Regions from separate parts of the Clostridium tanneri genome, predicted to be linked through region 3. Evidence: riboswitches for the same ligand, from Rfam matches in the RefSeq annotation. Region 3 holds a riboswitch; each other region holds the start of a gene.

Region 1 (4,294 bases), on a different contig from region 3:
TCTTATCTCCAATGGTAGGCTTATAGACCACTTCCCCAAAATACACGTTGGTGCCACCGAGCTGTACTTTCATAGCTCCTGCAGCTGCCCCTTCCGGATAAGCACAATTAGGACTTTTATGATTTTTTCTGTCTCTAATCATTATCTTAAAGCTTTCCACCATATTTCCTTTTACCACAAAAGCAACTACGCATATAAGAAAACCAGTAATTCTAGCAGGTATAAAATTAAAAACATCATCTACCTTAGCTGGAAAAAAGCCTATATGTCTATATTTTTCATTCATATAACCAAGCATTGAATCCATAGTGTTAATGCCCTTATACATCATAGCCAGTGGTGCTCCACCTATAATGGCATAAAATAATGGTGCTATTACTCCATCTGCAGCATTTTCTGCTACCGTTTCTACATCTGCTCTTATTATCTCTTTATCACTAAGTTCTGTTGTATCCCTTCCCACTATATATGATAGCTTTACTCTGGCATCTCCTAAATTGTTATCCTTTAATGCATAGTAAACCTTTTTAGCTTCCTGTGCTAGGCACTTAGCAGCTAAAGTTGTCCATATTATAACTGTATTTATAATAATATATAGCCAAGTAATATCCCCTATTAACTTTAATAATATAAATGGAATCATAAAGCTTATGGATGCTACAATGACTACTATCAATCCTCCAAAAAACTTAATTCCTTTATTTGTTTTACAAAACTTTCTTCCCCTCTTTTCTAAGAAGGATATAAGCTTTCCTATATATATAACAGGATGAGGGAACCAATAGGGATCTCCTATTATCCAGTCAAGTATAACTGCTAAAAATATAGCTATTGTATTAGTGATAAAAAAAGATGTAATCAAACCGTTCCCTCCAACCTTTTTAAATTATTTTTTTATGTTCATAATTTCATAAATTTTGTTCATATCTATATTAGCCCTTACGATATCTGCCAGTTTATCTAGTTCTAATTCCCTAAGACTCTCATAGGTACCGGATTTTTTTGTTTTCATTCCCTTTTTCACTCTAATTCTATTTAACATATATTCTCTAAAATCTACTCCGTCGAAAATTCCATGTATATAAGTTCCCATTATATTTCTGTCTGTATTAATTGCTCCGTCAAGAATTTCAACCTTTTCTCCATTTTTATCTAGTATTCTAAATAGAGGCTTTGCATTCTTTCCATAGGTGCATATTCCCATATGAATTTCATATCCATAGGTTTTTAATTTTATATTTTCCATGGAATTATCCTCATTATACACATTGAAGTCTTCTATACTTTCAGCATTTACTCTAGTAGTTACCTTTTCTTCTTCAAAAATTGTTTCTATATCTAAAAGTCCCATAGCTTCTACTTCCTTAACCTCAGTTTCAACGCCATAAGGGTCCTTTATGAGCTTTCCAAGTATCTGATACCCACCGCAAATTCCCATTACTAAACCTGTTTTGCTATATTCCTTAATAGCTCTCTCAAGACCGCACTCCCTTAACTTAAGTAGATCTTCAATAGTATTCTTACTTCCTGGAATTATTAGTAAATCAGGGTGACCAAATTCTTCTAAGGAATTTATAAATCTCACTGAGACATCTGCTTCACTTTTTAGGGCATCTAAATCTGTGAAATTAGATATATGAGGAAGTTTAATTACAGCTATATCTATAGGTGCTGTAACCTTAGTATTAAATTGTACTGCACCATCTTCATCTTCAAGAGCTAGATTAAAATAAGGGACTACACCTAAACAAGGCACTTTTATTATGTCCTCAAGCATAGTAAGCCCTGGTTTTAATATCTCCACATCTCCCCTAAACTTATTTATTATAGTACCTTTAACCCTCTTTCCTTCATCTTCAGTGAAAAGCACCATAGTTCCTGCAAGAGATGCAAATACTCCTCCTTTATCAATATCTCCTGCCAAAAGCACAGGAGCATCTACAAGTTCAGCCATTCCCATATTTACAATGTCTCTATCTCTTAGATTAATTTCTGCAGGACTCCCTGCCCCTTCCATAACAATTATGTCAAATTCCTTTTCCATCTTTTCGAACTGTTCTTTAAGCATATCCCTAAACTCTAACTTCATGTTGTGATATTCCATAGCTGTACTGTTACCATAAACCTTCCCATTAACTATGATTTGACACTTTTTATCTGAAGTAGGTTTTAAAAGTATAGGATTCATATAAGCCTCTGGTTGAAGTCCCGAAGCATAAGCTTGAAGTACCTGAGCACGTCCCATCTCTTTTCCATCTAAAGTTATGTAAGAATTTAAAGACATATTTTGTGATTTAAAAGGACAAACTGAATATCCATCCTGCTTAAATATTCTACAAAGTGCTGTTACTAATATACTCTTTCCTACTGATGATCCCGTTCCTTGTATCATTATCTTAGCCATGACTATCTCCCCCTTATAAAACTTCCATGTAGCATTTATACCACTCTATGTTCTATTTATTTATAGTTAAACTTTAGTATTACTAAAAATAAAAGCAGTAAACCCTGAAAGTTTACTGCTTTTAACATCACTGAAAAACCGGCTAAAGCCAGACATCATATTAAAAGTACTCTCCCTCCGAAAGTCCATAAAACATATTAGGCAGGTCTCCTGACTTATGATTCTTCCTCCCCTTTACCTTCCTCTAAATAGAGTGGTTTAACAAAGGTTCGTCCTCAAATACAGTAGCGGGGGCTGTAGCGGATTCTAACCGCATTCCCTTTTCACCTTTTTTTAAAAGGCACCTATATAAATTATTTTATTTTACACTTTTAGTTTATTATAAGCTTCATTATATGTCAATGGCTTCTAAGGTATCCATTAACTCCATATCAGTTACAAATGCAGAAACTACAAGCTCTATTTATTTTATATTATATTGAACTAAAAAATCAGTATCATTAATTACTACCTCATAGTTATCGTCTCTTATTATTTTATGATCTTCTGAAAACACCAATGCTCTTTTAAATACTCCCTCTACATACTGAAAATCATGAGTAGAACATATTATGGTCTTGCCGCTTTCATTTAACCTAGTCAAAAGGGTTCTTAAAAAATTTTTTCCCTTTGGATCTATGCCATTCATAGGCTCGTCCAAAACTAAAACCTCTGGATTTAAAGCAAGTACACTAGCTATAGCTACTCTTTTCTTTTCTCCACCACTTAAGTTATAAGGCTCTCTATCCTTTAAATCCTCAATATCTAAAAGTCTTAAACAATCACCAACTCTTCTCTCCACTTCTTTCTCATCCATACCCATTTGTCTTAATCCAAAGGCTACTTCTTCATAAACATTAGAACAGAAAAGCTGAGCATCAGAGTTTTGGAATACAAAACCAACCTTTTTGTGAAAACCCTTTGAAAAATTGTTATTTCCCAGTACCTTACTGTTTATTTCTTCTCCATTAAAATAATATTTTCCTTCAGTTGGAAATATTATGCCATTTATCAACTTTAAAAAAGTTGACTTTCCACTACCATTTGGACCTATTAACGCTACTGATTCTCCTTCTTTAATGGTTACATTTATATCTCGCAAAACTTCAATATCCTTGTATTTAAACCAACTGTTCTTAACTTCAATCATTTTCTCACATCCTACTTAAAGTAAAAATACATCATTATTATTAATACATTTACAAAAGAGTATAAAATATCTTTAAAAGTAAAACTAAATTTTGAATAAGCCTTGTATTCTCCAGTAAAACCTCTACATTCCATTGCAGAATACATTTCATCTCCAAGCTCCTTTGACTTTAAAAATAAGTTACCCATTATTTTAGTTAAGGAAGAATATTTACTGCTATTTCTCCCCACAGACCTCAGCTTTAAAGCATAAAACATTTCAAGGGAAAACTCACCTAATATATAAATGTATTTTATTGTAATGTCAAATACTAATATAAATATATCTGGTATAAAAAAAATCTTTAGACACTTAGTGATATCATGCCATCTTGTGGTATAAGATAACAGATTTATAGATATTATAGTTCCTGTAACCTTAAAGAGTAGTAAAATACTGTTTCTAACGTTTCCCATTATTATAGAAGGTGTCAACATTACTATAGTAAATAATGGCACCATTAAACTTAAAGCTAATATTTTCTTTATTTCTCTTACATCTAATAAGGCAACTAGTAATAATAGATATGCATCAATAATTAAAACATATGTAAACTCTTGAGATAACGCTATTAACAATATATTTAATACTGTAAAGATAAGCTTAATAAGAGGATTTAGCTTGTATACAAAACCATTGCCAGTTATACCATTTCTCTTTAT
Region 2 (4,294 bases), on a different contig from region 3:
CATGGGTATCATGATTATTCTTTGGGTTTTACTTATCACGTATATGGGGACGGTGGCATATTTTACAAATCGCTTTTACTTTGGCTCTGAAATTAATGGAATCAATGTTTCTGGTAAAACTGTAGAGGAGACAAAGGAACAAATGGCTTCTAAACTACAGTCATATAGATTAAATCTAAAGGAGAGAGGTGGTAAAGAGGAAGAAATTAGAGGACCTGATATTAATTTAAAGTATAATCCGAGTAGGAGTTATAAAGAGTTCAAAGATAAACAAAATCCTTACAGGTGGGTTTTAGCACCTTTTGATAAAGAAGAATCCAAAATGACAGATGAACTTTCCTATGACAACAAACTATTAAAAGAAAAGATAGACAAGCTTCCTTGCTTTAACAGCAGCAATGTAGTTGAGCCTAAAAACCCTAGCTTCAAGTATGAAGATAAGGGTTATGTCATTATAAGTGAAGTGAATGGAAATAAGGTGGATAAGGATATTTTATACAGCCAAATAGTAAAAGCGATATCTAAGGAGGAAACTTCAATAGATTTGGAAACAACAGATTGTTATATTCGCCCTAAGTATACTTCTAAATCCCCTGAAATTATAAAAGTCAAAGATATTCTTAATAAGTATGTATCTTCGAAAATTACCTATGTTTTCGGAGAATCTAAAGAAACTATAGCTGGTTCAGAAATAAACAAGTGGCTTAAGATTAATGAAAACTTTGAAATTACTGTTGATGAGGAAAAAGTAAGAACCAGCTTAGAAGAGATTTTTAGTGCTTACAATACAGTTGGTAAGTTGAGGAACTTTGTTACATCTTCAGGAAAAACAATAGATATTGATGGTGGCGATTATGGTTGGTCGATTAATATTGCCAAGGAAATACAGGATTTAAATACAATCATCAAAGAAGGACAAACTATAACAAAAGAACCAACATATAGCCAAACTGCTTTATCTCATAATAAAAATGGTATTGGTAATACCTATGTAGAAATAGATATGACAAACCAACATTTATGGTTTTATAAAAATGGCTCCCTAGTGGTACAAGGAGATATTGTTACAGGCAATATAAGCAGTAACCACGGAACACCTAAGGGCATTTATAGACTAAAATATAAACAAGCAGATACTGTATTAAGGGGTCAGGACTATAGTTCACCTGTTAGTTTTTGGATGCCCTTTAATGGAGGTATAGGAATTCATGACGCAAACTGGAGAGGTGCTTTTGGAGGAAATATTTACAGAACAAATGGCTCTCACGGTTGTGTAAACTGCCCTTATTATCTAGCAAGGGAAATATTCTACAATATACAGGCAGGTAGTCCAGTTATTTGTTATTATTAGCTTAGAAAAAATTTATAATTAAAAATGATGTAGTTGTAAAGTTAGGAATTATTAGTTATAATAATTTTATAAAGGAATATCCTTTTATTGACATAATAATATAGGTAGAAAAAGGTGCCCGTAAGGGAGAATAGGGAATGAGGTTGAAGCCTCAGCGGTCCCACCACTGTAAGCGGTAGAACTTTTATAATCCACTGGTTAACACTGGGAAGGAAAAAGTATCGTTAAGCCGTGAGCCAGGAGACCTGCCTTTTTCATTATTGTATCTTAGGGAAGAGATACTGTAGTAAGAATGATGGTAAAATTCTTGAATACGAATATTCGTGTTCAAGAATTTTTTGCTTTTTGTAATAAAAATTTTTGATGGGGTGATAGTTATGGAAATAGTTAAAAAGCTAGTAAGCAAGGATAACTCTGTAAAATACTTATTGAAGATGGAGGATGGTAATACTATTGAAACCTTATACATGTACGACGGCCAGTTAAAACTTACCTACCACAGCACAGTGTGTGTATCCTCTCAGGTAGGATGCAGCCAGGGATGTTTTTTCTGCGCAACAGGAAAACAAGGATTTGTGAGAAATCTTACCTCTCTTGAAATAACTGAACAGGTAGACACTTGTGTTAGCTACTGTAGAGAAATGAATTTAATGCCAATAGATGCAGTTGTTTTTGCAGGAATGGGAGAACCTCTTATGAATTATGAAAATGTTAAAGAGGCAATAGTAAATATATATGAAAAGTACAAAATAGGTAATTTTGAAATTGCTACAGTAGGCTTGACACCAAAAATAGACAAACTAATAAGTGATTTTAAAGGCAGTCCAATTAACATAAGACTTAATCTGTCTCTTCACGCATCATCAAATGAAAGCCGTAAGCCTATAATGCCAGTTACATCAAAATATTCAATAGAGTCAATAATTGATGCAGCTGTTAAATATGCAGAAACCTTTAAAAGGAAGACAAGATTAAGATATATGATTTTTAAGGGGATAAACGACACAGAACTTGATTTACAAAGATTAGAAGCTTTGTTAAAGGGGAAACCACTGAAGCTAATTATTTCAGCCTATAATGACAATAATATAAAGGGGCTAACTGCCCCTAAACAAAGTGAAGTAATAGATTTTTACAATAAACTTAAAGACAAGATAGATTGTGGTATATTCCATAATTTCGGTGCGGACATTAAAGGTGGATGTGGACAGCTTAGACAGGAAAATATAGAAGATTAAGTCAACTTATATCATACTATGATATAATATAAGTTCCAATGTAATATACATCACAATATTATTGTGCAAATTATTCATTAAAATCTATATGTTAACTAGAGGGTGGTTGAAGAATGAAGGTTGACTTAAGTAAAATTGTTAATAATAAAAAGATAACAGCTTTAGAAGAGCAGGTACTAGAATACATAATTAATAATATTGATTCTGTTATGGATATTGGTGTAAGAGGTGTTGCAGCTGAAAACTACACCTCTACATCTACAATCATGAGGCTTTCAAAAAAATTAGGTTTTACTGGATTTATCGATATGATTTATAATATAGCCCCTCTAGTAGATAGCAGCAATACAGGAGTTACAGAAAAATCAGAGGCATTAATAGGTACAGACATTAATTTTTTATCTAAGTATATAGAAGAAAATCACATAACAAGATTCGTAGAGTTGCTATCAAAAGGAACAGGGAAGTATATTTTTATTTATGCAAGAGGATCTTCTAAAATAGCTGGAGAATATTTCAATAAAAAGCTGCTAGGCATAGGAATAAAAAGTATACTAATAGATTCTATAGGAAGCTTTGAAAGCAATCTAGAAGATATGGAAATGCTAATAGTAATATCAAAATCTGGGGAAACTAAAGAGGTATTAGATAAGGTTCAAGTAGCAAAAAAGAGAAATAAATTAGTTGTTTCTTTTACAAAGGAAGTTGAAAATAGCATTTCAGTTCTTTCTGACATTTCCTTTAAGATATTTGATATGCACAAGCTAGATGACGGTAATTTATTGCCTAACTCATTTTTTGCAAATATGATTATGTTCATGGAGTACTTAATTTATAGATACTATGAAGAAACAAAAAAGGAAGATAGAAGTAAATAAATAGTCTGATTTGAGAAACCTGTTATCTTTTATGCTAACAGGTTTCTTCATGTTCAAAATCCATTTCGAAAATATGAAAACGTATATATAATAAAGCTGTAAAAAGAATTAAGTAATCAAAGCTGTAAAAAATAAAGTAATTAAGAGGTGAAAATTATGAAGGATAAGATTATGAATGCCATGCAAAGATTCTCAAAAGCTATGTTTATTCCAGTATTAATACTTCCTATAGTAGGTATACTGATAGCATTTGGAAATATATTAACAAATGCTAAGCTAGCTCAATATGCACCATTTCTAAAAAATAACTTAATATTTGGATTTGGTAAGATACTTTCTGGATCATTAGTGCCTATACTGGCTAACCTTGGAATAATATTCTGCGTAGGTTTAGCAGTAGGACTTGCAAAAGAGAAAAAGGCAGAAGCTGGTTTTACATCGGTTTTAGTTTATTTTATATTCAATAATGCTATGAATATCTTCCTTAGTTTATCAGGTAAATTAGTTCCAGTTGATAAATTAAGAGGATCTGGTCAGGCAATGGTACTTGGAACACAAGTTCTAGACATGGGAGTTTTCTTAGGAATAATTTTAGGTATAGTTGTAGCTTATTTTCATAACAAGTACTGTAAAAAAGAATTTAACGGGGCTTTCCAGATATATGGAGGTTCAAGACTAGTATTTTTAATACTAATTCCGGTAGTTGTTATATTAGCGGTTATACTTTCTTATGTTTGGCCAACAGTACAGCTCGGAATATCAAGCTTAGGATATTATATACAAAAGTCTGGTAACTTCGGAATATTCATGTATGGAATGTTAGAAAG
Region 3 (4,294 bases):
CCAGTACCTGTCATATGTGAGCAACTTCCTGTTACTGACGGAATTTTTAAAGATGAAATTACAAAAATAAATGCACCTGCCATAGCAAGAACAGTTATGGATTTACGATTTTCTGATAGCGTTTTTTTAATTGATAAGTAACCTGTTACTAAAAATGGAAAGCATATAGCACCCCATATAATACAAAATCTTGGTGGAAGATACCCTTCCATGATGTGCATTGCGTTTGCTATGGTAGTTACTCCGAAAATTAACGTAAAGACTGTCATAATAGTAATAATTCTCTTTTCTTTTTGATTCATTTTATTTTTCCCCCTTATGTTATTTCAATTAATATTAATCTAAGCTAAATCACCTAGAGAAATTTCCTGTTTTTCTAGAACTTTCTCAAGTTCCTCTGTACTTTTCGGATAGACTTTTGTATCTTCTAGTACATTTTTCTCTACAAGCATTTCATAGACCTCCAGCATAGTTGGCTGTTTTAAATTCGCCCGTTTTAAAATTGACCTATCTTGAAAAATTTCTAAAGGTGTTCCATCTGCAATAATTTGTCCCTGATAAAATACAAGAATTCTTTCAGCCCATCTGTATGCAAAGTCTACATCATGAGTGGAAATCAACATTGTCTTCCCCTCAGAACTAAGCTTATCTAAAACTTCTTCTAACATTAACGCATTTAATGGATCCAATGCTGCCATCGGTTCATCAAAAATGATGATTTCCGATTTCATAGCAATAATATCCGCAATGGTGACGCGCTTCTTCTCGCCACCACTCAAGTAGTGCGGCGGACGATCCTTAAAATCTGAGATATTCATGTATGCCAGTGCTTCATCAACCCTTCTCTGTACTTCCTCTTTCGGAAGTTTTAAATTCATTGGTCCGAATCCAACCTCTGCCATAACTGTAGATGCAATAATTTGATTGTCTGCATCCTGAAATACAATTCCAATATTTTTTCGGAGTTCCTTTAAATTCTTTTTATTAATCACTGTATCCCGGTAAATAATTTTTCCCTGTTCTGCTGTAAATACACCGTTAATATTCAGGAAAAATGTAGACTTTCCCGAGCCATTGGACCCAAGGACAGCTATTTTCTCCCCTTCATAAACACTCACACTTACGCCCTCTAGTGCAGACTTTCCATTTCCATAAACATAGTATAGATCTTCAACCTCTAATATTGATTTTTTCATAATTGCTCCTTTCTACCGTGTAAAGCTCCGGAGTATAATTAAAAAAATTATGAATATTGTTGCTGAAACAATCTGTATTGCCTCCACCTTTCTATCTTCCTCTAAAAATACAAGATCTCCATCATAGCATCTGGCCTCCATAGCATCATAGTAAGAGTTTGCCTTCTTCAACGAAATAACCAGCATATTGCTTGTAATACTTCCAAATGTGTAACAGGATGTTTTAAAATCACAGTATCCCTGACGAGATTCTGCGGAATTTTTCATTTTAGTATAGACATCTATTAAAATGAAAATGTAACGATAAATTATATTCATCAGCTCTACAATAAGTTTTGGAACATGTGCCTTTCGGAGCACATATATAATTTCAGAAGATGGAGTTGACAGTATCATCATCTGCAGCGCACTAATTGCTGCAAAAACCTTAAGAATCAGGAAAATGACTTCCTTAAGCTTTGCCTGGGAAGTAAAAACATAGCAGAAGCCAAGATACAAGTTGTACTGCCCCATCGATTGTTTTGAAAAATCAATTCCAATAGTAAAAGTACCGATGAGTATAAAGCTTATTTGAACTGCCAGTATTGGTAAGTACTCACCTATGGGAAGTTCTCCTTTTACAATGGTCAGATAAGCCATTGCAATAATGACTACAGTAGACACATATGGATTATCCAATACAATGCAAAGAATCAAGGTCAAAACTGCAAGAGATACTTTAAAGGTAGGGTTCCAATATCTAATTTTAGAATTATAAGCGTAAAAATCAATTGAAAACCCCTCACCGTGTTTATGTCCAATTCTATGATGGTGACGATATGTCTTATCACCATGGGTGTGACCATCCCGTCTCTTATCTTTGAAGAAAAAGATAGCTATCAGGAACATGGTGAATAAAATAATGAATATTTTCATGTCAAACCTCTCTCGTACAATTTAGTTATTGATATTTATAGCACATAAAAAGAGAACCCTTAGAGGTTCTCTTAGAAGCAACGAAATAATATGTTTCGTTAATTAACTAAACACTTATAACTTTTAGCTGCATATATCTTCCCCTCCGAAAGAATCAACAAGATACTAGGCAGGTTTCCTGGCTCAGATTCATTTTACTCCCCCGTCTTCCCGAACAATGTTATTCAGTGACATAATAAGGTTTCATCCTCTTCACAGTAGCGGCGGGCTGCAGTGGCTTTTCCACTTTCCCTTTTAACTCCATTTTGAATTAATGGCAGCACCTAATACTATTAATATTAAATTTTTTCACTTTTTTCTTCAGTATATCGGCTTAAATGCACATCTATTAATAATCAATAACTATTTATTTCTTACTGGACTACCAGATATTTAACATTAAATGTTCTTTAAATAAATCTTTCTCTATATACTCATTTATATCTACTGTGACAGTAAAATCTTTTCTATTTAATATATCTACTGTAGAGCTATTAGTTTTTTCTGATTTTGACCATGCTGCCAGTATAGCCCCTGTAATTACACTATTCGTTGATGATTTTAAATGATTATCCTTAATACGCATAAAAACCTCCTTAATTTTGTTATATTATAGGCTAAAATCATAACAAACATAAAAAATCCTTTTAACAAAAGTGTTAAAAGGAAATACTATAAGAGCTTGTTCAATCATAAAAAATCAACAAAACCATCATAATAACGCCCCCCCTATCACTCGTAGAGTTTACAGTGCATAATATAGGCAGGTATTCTGACTTAAGAATCATTATTTAAATACGCCTTCCCAGTTTTCCAGTGGCTTAATGTATTTAAATTCATCTTTTACAGCTACGGGATAGTCCAGGATTTTCACCTGATTCCCTTTTAATTAATCGAAATTGATTAAACCTATATCTTATTATTAAATTTAATTCTAGTTTATACCTATTAGTAATTAATGTCAATGATTTAAACTTTTCTATTTCTAATAGTCCTTATTGTACTATTAAACTCTTCCACCTTAAGTAGATATATTAATATAAAGTATGTAGCCGTTCCTAATATAAAGGAAATAATTATGGAAGTTAAACTTCCCAGCATTTCCGATGCTATTGACGCCATAGCTATCTTATTTATAAAGTATATAATTCCACCCATAATTACAGAAGAAACAGTAATTTTTATAAAACTATTTATTACATTTCTTATTTCTATACCCTGAAGCTTTTTATTTAATTGCCAGGTCATTATAATTGTAGTTATAACTGCTGATAAGGTGGTAGCCAAAGTAAGCCCAGAAACCTGCATGTATTTTATAATAAATATATTTATTACTATATTTATGGCTATACCTATAAAGCTGTTAATCATAGGTGTTTTTGTATCCTTCACAGAATAGAAGGCTTTGTTTAAAATATCTCTAACTCCATAAGCGATCATAGCAGGACAATAGAAAAAGAGAGCATTTGCCGTTAAAACTGCAGCCTCATTGGTAAAGGCTCCTCTTTTAAAAATCACCGTTACAAGAGGTGTTCTTAAAACAGCTATAGCTACTGCCGCTGGGACCATTATAAGCATTATAGTATTTATTGACTTTACTAATGCTTTTTTATACTCTTCCTTATCTCCTTTAGCCGCCAACTCTGATAAAGTTGGATATACAATCATGGCAATTCCAATAGCGAAGACTTCATAAGCTAATGTGTTTATTTTATTGGCATAATCTAAAACCGTAACCGCCCCATAAAATATATTTGTTGCAAAAGACCTATTTACAAAGACATTTAATTGAATTACAGAAGTACTTATTATAACTGGTATCATCATCTTGAACATCTTATGTACTTCTCTGTCTTTAGTATCTATAACAGCCTCATATTTGTAGCCTAACTTTAAATACTTAGGTATATTTATTACAAGTTGCATAATAAAACCTACTACTGTAGCTACAGCAAAGCCCATTATTCCATACTTATTAGTTAAAAACAATAAATATACTATATAAACCACATTTGAAACTGCTGCCATAGCAGCTGGTTCATAAAATTCCTTATGAGCTTGTAAAACCCCTGTAATAACACTTTGAATACTTATAAATATTAGGGATAACAACATTATCCTTGTTATATTTACCGATGTTGAAA

What was found. Region 3 has a riboswitch for cobalamin ahead of cbiQ (cobalt ECF transporter T component CbiQ). Riboswitches for the same ligand answer to the same signal wherever they lie in the genome.
Region 1: linked by a shared signal. The riboswitch ahead of P8V03_RS11935 (cobyric acid synthase) and the one ahead of cbiQ (cobalt ECF transporter T component CbiQ) in region 3 are both predicted to bind cobalamin.
Region 2: linked by a shared signal. The riboswitch ahead of P8V03_RS06340 (radical SAM protein) and the one ahead of cbiQ (cobalt ECF transporter T component CbiQ) in region 3 are both predicted to bind cobalamin.

The regions. Positions count from the first base shown of each region.
Region 1 covers NZ_JARUJP010000013.1:48,678-52,971, forward strand. The annotation lists gene cbiB (adenosylcobinamide-phosphate synthase CbiB) at 1-862, opposite strand, end outside; gene P8V03_RS11935 (cobyric acid synthase) at 887-2,404, opposite strand; cobalamin riboswitch at 2,588-2,767, opposite strand; gene P8V03_RS11940 (energy-coupling factor ABC transporter ATP-binding protein) at 2,868-3,593, opposite strand; gene P8V03_RS11945 (energy-coupling factor transporter transmembrane component T family protein) at 3,605-4,294, opposite strand, start outside.
Region 2 covers NZ_JARUJP010000005.1:175,159-179,452, forward strand. The annotation lists gene P8V03_RS06335 (L,D-transpeptidase family protein) at 1-1,351, shown strand, start outside; cobalamin riboswitch at 1,447-1,618, shown strand; gene P8V03_RS06340 (radical SAM protein) at 1,729-2,589, shown strand; gene P8V03_RS06345 (MurR/RpiR family transcriptional regulator) at 2,703-3,467, shown strand; gene P8V03_RS06350 (PTS transporter subunit EIIC) at 3,624-4,294, shown strand, end outside.
Region 3 covers NZ_JARUJP010000040.1:9,000-13,293, reverse strand. The annotation lists gene P8V03_RS18260 (energy-coupling factor ABC transporter permease) at 1-302, opposite strand, end outside; gene P8V03_RS18255 (energy-coupling factor ABC transporter ATP-binding protein) at 342-1,196, opposite strand; gene cbiQ (cobalt ECF transporter T component CbiQ) at 1,209-2,111, opposite strand; cobalamin riboswitch at 2,263-2,453, opposite strand; gene P8V03_RS18245 (hypothetical protein) at 2,533-2,736, opposite strand; cobalamin riboswitch at 2,896-3,078, opposite strand; gene murJ (murein biosynthesis integral membrane protein MurJ) at 3,120-4,294, opposite strand, start outside.